2 regions of the Pseudoduganella sp. UC29_71 genome follow, and region 2 is predicted to be linked to the other one. Evidence: predicted binding sites of a transcription regulator. Region 2 holds the regulator's gene; the other holds the start of a gene.
What was found. Region 2 encodes FliA, which starts transcription of late flagellar genes. Its sites were predicted from a motif close to CTAAAGTTTNNNNNNNNNNNGCCGNTA; they were not measured.
Positions count from the first base shown of each region.

Region 1: the regulator FliA is predicted to act here: its motif matches at 1,553-1,579, upstream of ACFJI2_RS03135 (flagellar protein FliT).

Region 1 covers NZ_CP170549.1:704,217-708,627, forward strand. The annotation lists gene ACFJI2_RS03130 (aminotransferase class I/II-fold pyridoxal phosphate-dependent enzyme) at 1-1,098, shown strand, start outside; gene ACFJI2_RS03135 (flagellar protein FliT) at 1,228-1,509, opposite strand; gene ACFJI2_RS03140 (HDOD domain-containing protein) at 1,679-2,506, opposite strand; gene ACFJI2_RS03145 (M13 family metallopeptidase) at 2,740-4,411, shown strand, end outside.
Region 2 covers NZ_CP170549.1:4,517,493-4,521,903, reverse strand. The annotation lists gene flhF (flagellar biosynthesis protein FlhF) at 1-1,136, shown strand, start outside; gene ACFJI2_RS20070 (antiactivator of flagellar biosynthesis FleN protein) at 1,129-1,953, shown strand; gene ACFJI2_RS20065 (RNA polymerase sigma factor FliA) at 1,970-2,701, shown strand; gene ACFJI2_RS20060 (flagellar motor protein) at 2,683-3,432, shown strand; partial or broken gene motD (flagellar motor protein MotD) at 3,434-4,199, shown strand; gene ACFJI2_RS20050 (hypothetical protein) at 4,283-4,411, opposite strand, start outside.

The sequences.
Region 1 (4,411 bases), 3.1 Mb from region 2:
GCGCTGGACGGCTACGCCGCCAAAGACGGCACCGACACCCGCAACTACGGCGGCGGCGTCGGCCTGCCAGAAGCGCGCGCCCTGTTCGGCGAACTGCTGGACGTGCCCGCCGCCCAGGTGGTGGTCGACAGCAGCGCCAGCCTGTCGCTGATGCACGACGTCATCGTCTACAGCCTGCTGCTGGGCGTGCCCGGCCACGCGCCGTGGATGAGCGCCCAGCCCGTCACCTTCCTGTGCCCGGTGCCCGGCTACGACCGCCACTTCGCCATCTGCGAACAGCGCGGCATCAAGATGATCAACGTGCCGATGACTGAAGACGGCCTGGACATGGACCTGGTCGAGCGCCTGGTGGCCGAAGACGCCAGCATCAAAGGCATGTGGTGCGTGCCCAAGTACAGCAACCCGGGCGGCGTGGTCTACTCGGACGACACGGTGCGCCGCCTGGCCGCCATGAAAACCGCCGCCCCCGACTTCCGCCTGATGTGGGACGACGCCTACCGCTTCCACCACCTGGGCGACGAGAAAATCGGCATGGCCAACATCCTGGACGAGTGCGCCAAGGCCGGCAACCCGGACCGCGCCTTCGTGTTCGCCTCCAGCTCCAAGGTCAGCTGGGCCGGCTCCGGCGTCGCCGCGCTGGCCGCCTCGCCGGCCAACATCGCCTGGTGGACCAAGCACGCCGGCATCCGCAGCATCGGCCCGGACAAGGTCAACCAGCTGCGCCACGTGCGCTTCCTGAAAGACAAAGCCACCGTCGAAGCACTGATGGAACAGCACCGCGCGCTGCTCAAGCCCAAGTTCGACACCGTGCTGGCGCAGTTCGAGGAATACCTCGGCCAGGTGGAAGGCGTGAGCTGGACCCGTCCGAAAGGCGGCTACTTCATCGACCTGGTCACCCCGACGGGCGCCGCCAAGCGCACCATCGCGCTAGCAAAAGAAGCCGGCATCACACTGACCCCGGCCGGCGCCGCCTACCCCTACGGCAACGACCCCGATGACAGCCACATCCGCATCGCCCCCAGCTTCCCCTCGCTGGACGAAATCCGCCAAGCCGCCCAAGGCATCGCCCTGTCCCTGCGCGTAGCGATTGGCAGGTAAGAAATATTTCCCCAAAATGGAGCCAGGCTCGATTTTTCGGGAAATATTGCCCTGAAAATGGAGCCTGGCTCGATTTTTCGGGCAACAAAAAAGCGCCGTGCGGCGCTTTTTTCGTTGGGGCGGGATGGCTTATTGGGCCATGCCGGGAGTGCGGTTCAGCCAGGGCTCGGTCACGTCGCGGATGGCGCGGTCGTTGGCCAGGATTTGCTTCAGCAGGTCGATTTTGCGCTGGCGGGCGGCGCCGTCCAGCGTGGCGACAGTCGCGCCGGCTGCCACGGTGGCGGTGGTTGCGGCGGTCTGGTTTTCCAGGCGGCCCAGGCTCTCCCAGTCGCTTGCGCGCGCCGCCATCACCATATTACTGGTCAGGCTGGCAACATTTTCGTACATGGCGAGCACTTCGGTGGAGGTCATGGCGCATCCTGAAAAGTAAAAATGGATTACTGCTTGTCTGGATTAACGTCATGCGTTTCGGGAACTTTAGGGTTTTCTTAAAATAATTTGAAAATATTTTGATGTGGCCAAAAAGACAAGGCCGGCGCGGCCTGGAAAGGCGGCGCCGGCCGGCACGGGGCAGGGCGGATTACTTGACCAGTTCTTCCAGACCGGCGCTCAGCTCGCTAGGCGGCGGCATGTCGTCGATCAGCGCATTCGGCTCCAGGCCCAGTTCTTCCGCGATCTCGGTCGGGTAGCAGGCTTCGATTTCCTCGTCCGTCAGCTTGTTCTCTTCCACGCGTGCGCGCCACGCCGCCAGGTGGATCACGCCGGCCAGGCGGGTGCCGTGTTCGTGGTTCATCGGGTCGGGGAAGGCCATGATGGTTTCGGAGAAGGTTTCCGGGAACTTCCAGCGCTTGGCCAGTTCCGCGCCCACGTCGGCGAAGTTGTAGGCCAGCGAGGCTTGCTCGGCGTCCAGGCGGCGCGAATCCAGAGGGCCGGCCACTTTGTCCAGCTGCATGGCTTGCTCCGGCATGGCGGCGTGCATCACCAGCTGGCCGATCGCGTGCATCATGCCGATCGTGAAGGCGAGGTCGGTGTTTTCCTTGGTCTTTTTTGCAATCCACTTGGCCGAGCAGGCGGTGTACAGGCTGTAGCGCCAGAATTGTTTCAGGTCCAACCCGGGCACGGTCTTGAAACCGCTCACCAGGCCCGAGCTGATCACCAGCGTGCGCACGGTGACGAAGCCCAGCATCAGCACGGCGTCTTCGACGGTGCCGATGCTGCGCGAGACGTGGTAATAAGCGGAGTTGGCCAGGCGCAGCAGTTTTGCGCTCAGTACCGGGTCAGCGGACAGTTTCTTGGCGATTTCTTCGGTGGAAACGCTGGCCTTGTCGAAGCTGCTGATCAATTCTTCAACAACTTTGGGAGCCGTGGGCAACGCAGTCGGGTTCTGGAAAAGTGCTTCGAGTTTCATAGGGGGCTCTCCTTGTTTTATGTGCGTTGCTGTAGGTGAACTATATAGCGATTCTCCGTCACGTTGTGGCCTTTTTGCTCCGCGCGTAGCGTAGACGCACAGCATTCCCTGTATTCTGCAGCGCATCCCCGAAAATTGCAGTCTGTCGCACGGCGCTCGCGTCGCGCCATGCGCTTGCGTAGAGTGGATCTTGGCGTACCACGCCAGCCAAAACACAACAACAGGAACACGACATGCACGTACCCATCAAGACCGCACTCAGTTTCGCACTGGCCGCCGCCCTGCAGGCAATTGCTCCTTCATACGCCGCCCAGGCCGAGGTGCCCGCTGCCAGCGCGGCCGCCGTGCAGCCCGGCGATGATTTCTTCAGCTACGCCAACGCCGACTGGCTGAAAGCCACCCAGATCCCGGCCGACCGGGGCAGCTGGAGCGCTATGGCGCAATTGGCAGAGGAAACCAACCAGCGCATCATCAAGCTGATCGAGGCGGTGCCGGGCGATCAGCACGCCGGCGCCGAGGCGCAGAAAGTGAGCGACTACTACCGCGCCTTCATGGATGAGGCCACCATCGACGCCAAAGGCATCGAGCCGATGCAGCCGGCGCTGAAGAAAATCGCCGCCATCAAGGACAAGACCGAGCTGACCCGCGCGCTGGCCGCCACCGTGCGCGCCGACGTCGATCCGCTGAACGCCACCGAATTCCATACCGAGAACATCTTCGGCCTGTGGGTCGCCCAGGGCCTGAACGATCCCAAGCGCAACATGCCCTATCTGCTGCAAGGCGGCCTGGGCCTGCCGGACCGCGTCTACTACCTGGAAGACAACGAGCGCATGCACAAGCTGCGCACCGCCTACCAAGCCCACATCGCCGCCATGTTCAAGCTGGCCGGCTATAGCGACCCCGAAACCCGCGCCGCGCGCGTCTACGAACTGGAGCGCAAACTGGCGCTGACCCACGCCAGCCGCGAAGACTCGGCCGACGTGCTCAAGGCCAACAACACCTGGAGCGCGGCCGACTTTGCCAAAAAAGCGCCGGGCATGGACTGGAAGCTGTTCTTCCACACTGCAGGACTGGGCAAGCAGCAGCAATTCATGCTGTGGCATCCGAGCGCGGTGGTGGGCGTCGCCGCGCTGCTGAAAGAATGCTCGCTGGACGCGTGGAAGGACTTCCTCGCCTTCCACACCATCAACACCAACGCCGGCCACCTGCCGCAAGCCTTCACCGAACAGTCGTTCGACTTCTATGGCCGTACCTTGGGCGGCGCGCCGCAGATGCCGGTGCGCTGGAAGCGTGCCCTGGACGCCGTCAACGGCGGCATGCCGGACGCGGTCGGCAAAATGTACGTGGCCAAATACTTCCCGCCCGAATCCAAGGCCAAGCTGCAGCAGATGGTGGCCAACATCGTGCGCGCCTTCCACGGCCGCATCGACCGCCTGGACTGGATGGCGCCGGAAACGCGCAAGGAAGCGCACGCCAAGCTGGACGCGCTGTATGTTGGCGTCGGCTATACCGACAAGTTCACCTCCTACGCGCACCTGGCCGTAAAGGCCGACGACGCCTACGGCAACGCCGAGCGCGCGTCCAAACTGCATTACGCCCAGCAACTGGCCAAGCTGCACCAGCCGGTGGACAGCAAGGAATGGTGCATGCCGCCGCAGCTGGTGAACGCCGTCAACATGCCGATGCAGAACGCGCTGAACTTCCCGGCCGCCATCCTCCAGCCGCCGTTCTTCGACCCGAAAGGGCCGGACGCGCTGAACTACGGCGCCATCGGCGCCATCATCGGCCACGAAATCAGCCACAGTTTCGACGATTCCGGCTCGCAGTTCGATTCGAAGGGCCGCCTGCGCGACTGGTGGACGCCGGCCGACGCGGCCCACTTCAAGACTGCGTCCAACGCGCTGG
Region 2 (4,411 bases):
CCGCGCCTGCGGCGCGCCCCGCACCGCGCATGGCGGCACCGGCGCCGCGCATCCCCGTGCCGGCACCTGCCCCGGCGCCCGCGCCGTCGCTGGACATGGAGCGCATCAGCGCCCTGGTGGCCGACGCCGTCAACAGCGCCAAGGCCAACGCGGCCGCCGAGATGAGCGGCATGATGAACGAGATCCGCGCCATGCGCGGCATGATGGAAACCCAGCTGGCCGAGCTGTCCTGGGGTTCGACCCAGCAGCGCGAGCCGCAAAAGGCCGCCGTGCTGCGCGAACTGCTGGCGGCCGGCTTTTCGGCCAGCCTGGCGCGCTACCTGATCGACAAGCTGCCGGCCAGCCGCGACGCCGCCGACAGCCTGCGCTGGATTAAAACCGTGCTGACCCGCAACCTGTCGGCCATCGCCAACGAGGACGCGCTGATCGAGCAGGGCGGCGTGTTCGCCCTGGTCGGCCCCACCGGCGTCGGCAAGACCACCAGCACCGCCAAGCTGGCCGCGCGCTGCGTGATGCGCCACGGCCCGGACAAGCTGGCGCTGATCACCACCGACGCCTACCGTATCGGCGCCCACGAACAGCTGCGCATCTACGGCAAGATCCTGGGCGTGATGGTGCACTCGGTGAAGGACGAGGCCGACCTGCGCATCGCGCTGAAAGAACTGAAGAACAAGCATACCGTGCTGATCGACACCGTCGGCGTGAGCCAGCGCGACCACATGGTGGCCGAGCAGGTGGCCATGCTGCAAGGCACGGATGCCAACGTCAAGCGCCTGCTGTGCCTGAACGCCACCTCCACCCAGGAAACCCTGAACGAAGTGGTGCGCGCCTACCAGGGCAGCGGCCTGGCCGGCTGCATCATGACCAAGCTGGACGAAGCCGCATCCCTTGGCAACGTGCTGGACGTGGTGATCCGCCAGAAACTGAACATGTTCTACGTGTCCAGCGGCCAGCGGGTGCCGGAGGACCTGCACCTGGCCGACCCCGCCGCCCTGATCGAGCGCGCCTTCCGCCTCAAGCCGGGCAGCGCCGCCAGCCAGTACGCCGACAGCGAACTGCCGCTGGTGATGGCCGCCGCCGGCCATGCGGCCAACGCAGCCAATGATTTCGCGCTGCGCGAGGTGCGCCTTGGCTAACTTCGATTTCGACCAGGCCGAAGGCCTGCGCCGCATGCTGGCTGGCCCGCAGCCGCGCATCGTCACCTTCCTCTCCGCCACCCCGCAGGACGACAAGGGTTCCATGCTGGTCAACCTGGGCGCCTCGCTGGCGCGCGCCGGCAACGACGTGCTGCTGGTGGATGCCTGCGCCAGCGCGCACGGCGTGGCCTCGCGCCTCGGTGTGGATGACGGCGCCAGCCTGCTGGACGTGGCGCGCCAGGAGTGCGGCCTGAACCAGGTGATCCACCAGGTGCCGCAAGGCTTCGGTGTGGTATCCATGACACGCGGCGTGGCCCGCTCCGGCCCGGACGAGACGCGCCGCCTGGCCAAGGCCTTCGACGTGCTGGCCAAGCAGACCGGCCTGGTGATCGTGGACGGCGAGTTCGACGGCGAGGCATTCCCGGTGCCGGTGATGGCCAGTTCCGACATCGTGGTGCAGGTCTCGAACAGCGCCACCTCGATCAAAAACGCCTACAGCATGATCAAGCGCCTGAACCACGAACTGGGCCGCCGGCCCTTCGGCATCGTGGTAACGGGCGCATCCGAGGCCGAAGCAAAGGTGGTTTACGATAATATGGCGCAAGCGGCGAGCCGATACCTGGCCGTGACCCTGGTTTCCATGGGTTCGGTGCCGGCCGACGAGTACCTGCAGCGCGCGGCGCGCCTTGGGCGCGCGGTGGTCGATGCGTTTCCGCTGGCCGGTGCATCGGTCGCGTTCCGGCAACTGGCAGGCCGTTTGGCGCTGGCCGGTGCGCCTCAATTCCGTACGGGGAGTAGCAACCATTTTAGCGTCTGAGAAAAACTAGAACGATATGTACACGGCCAAAGGGAAAGCGGACAAGAACTCGCTGCTGACGGAGCACATGCCGCTGGTGAAGCGGCTGGCCCACCATATGAAGGCCAAATTACCACCCAGCGTAGAGGTGGACGACCTGGTCCAGGCCGGCATGATAGGCTTGCTCGATGCTATCAACCGCTACGAAGAAACCCACGGCGCCCAGTTTGAAACCTATGCGGTGATGCGCATTCGCGGCGCCATGCTCGACGAGCTGCGCAACAGCGACTGGATGCCGCGCAGCATGCGCCAGGACATGCGCAAGATCGAAACCGCCATGGCCACGCTGCAGCAGCGCCTGGGCCGCCCGCCGAGCGAATCGGAAGTGGCCAAGTCGCTCAAGCTGTCGCTGGCCGACTACCAGGAAATGCTGTCCGAAGGCGGCGGCCACCAGCTGATCTACTACGAAGACTTCCGCGACGACGAGGGCGGCGAAAGCTTTCTCGACCGCTTCCACAGCGACGAGGACGCCGACCCGCTGCGCGCGCTGCTCGACACCGATTTCCGCCAGGCCGTGATCGACGCCATCGACGCGCTGCCGCCGCGCGAGAAGATGCTGATGGGCTTGTACTACGAAGAAGAATTGAACTTGAAGGAAATCGGCGCCGTCATGGGCGTCTCCGAATCACGCGTATCGCAGCTGCATACGCAAGCGGTAGCGCGGCTGCGCGCCTCGTTACGGGAGCAGGCATGGACTGGGCCAGCATAGCAGGACTGATACTGGGCGTGGCCGGCGTGCTGATCGGCCAGGGCCTCGAAGGCGGCAAGCTGAGCTCGCTGCTCCAGCCGGCCGCGTTCGCCATTGTGGTGATCGGCACCCTGGGCGCGGTGCTGCTGCAGACCAGGCCGGCCACCTTCGTGCGCGGCCTGCGCATGGCGCGCTGGATCGTGGCGCCGCCGCCGGACAGCCGCATCACGCTGGCGCGCGAGATCGGCGCCTGGAACGCCACCGCCAAGCGCGACGGCATGCTGGCGCTGGAGCGCCACATGCTGGCCTCGAAGGACAAGTTCAACGTCAAGGGCCTGCGCCTGATCGTCGACGGCATCAATCCCGACAAGCTGCGCAACCTGCTCGACACCGAGATCAGCGCCTACGAGGCGGCCGAGCGGCAAGCGGTGCGCATCTGGGAGTCGGCGGCCGGCTACTCGCCCACGATCGGCATCCTGGGCGCCGTGCTGGGCCTGATCCAGGTGATGGAAAACCTGGCCGACCCGGCCAAGCTGGGCTCGGGCATCGCCATCGCCTTCGTCTCCACGATTTACGGCGTGGGCCTGGCCAACCTGGTGTTCTACCCGATCGCCAACAAGCTCAAGAACATCGTCACGCAGCACGTGCACCAGCAGGAGATCGCCGCCGCCGTGTTCTACGACATCGCCACGGGCGACCACAGCCGCGTGATCGACGAACGCATCGCCACCCTGCTGCGCGAGTACCACTGACATGCAGCGCCGCGCCCGCAGGAAGTTCGACGACGAGCCGGAAAACCACGAGCGCTGGCTGATCTCCTACGCCGACTTCATCACCCTGCTGTTCGCCTTCTTCGTGGTGATGTACTCGATCGCCGCCGTCAACACCGGCAAGTACAAGATCTTCTCGGACGCGCTGGGCGACGCCTTCGGCGGCCAGGGCTCGGCCAAGCCCATCAACACGCAAGTGCAGAACCTGCCCCATCCCCAATCCCGCGCTGCGCCGGCGCACCGAGCTGTTGCGCAAGGAAAAGGAGCAGATGACCAAGCTGGCGCAGGACCTGCTGTCGACGCTGGCGCCGCTGGTCAAAGAGGGCAAGGTGCGGGTCACGCAGAACAGCCGCGGCGTGAGCGTGGAAATCAACGCCAGCGTGCTGTTCGACCCCGGGGCGGCCGTGCTGACGGCCAGCTCGCGCGAAGCCTTGCGGGCGGTGGCCGTGCTGCTGAAAGAAGACCCGCATGCCGTGCAAGTCGAAGGCCACACCGACAACCAGCCCATCCGCAACAACAACTTCCCCTCCAACTGGGAGCTCTCCGCCTCGCGCGCCGGCGCCGTGGTGCGCCTGTTCATCGACGCCGGCGTCGCCCCGGCGCGGCTGACGGCAGTCGGCCACGCCGACAACTACCCCGTTGCCCCGAACGACCAGCCCGAAGGCCGCGCCCGCAACCGCCGCGTCGCCGTCACCATCCTCTCCGGCATCCCCGACCCCGCCACCGAAGTCCCCACCACCCCCCCTTGAAAATGGGGTCAGGGTTAATTATCCGAGCAACTATTTCCTGAAAAATGGGGCCAGGGTTAATTTTTCGGGAAACTATTTCCCAATTAATTAACCCTGACCCCATTTTTTTTGCGGCGGCGCCAGTGCCAGCCGAAGCCTGCGCCGGCTATGCCGAGCAGCAGGCCGCTGATGGGGGCCGGTATCGGCAGACTGGTTTCGGCGGCCGCCGCCGT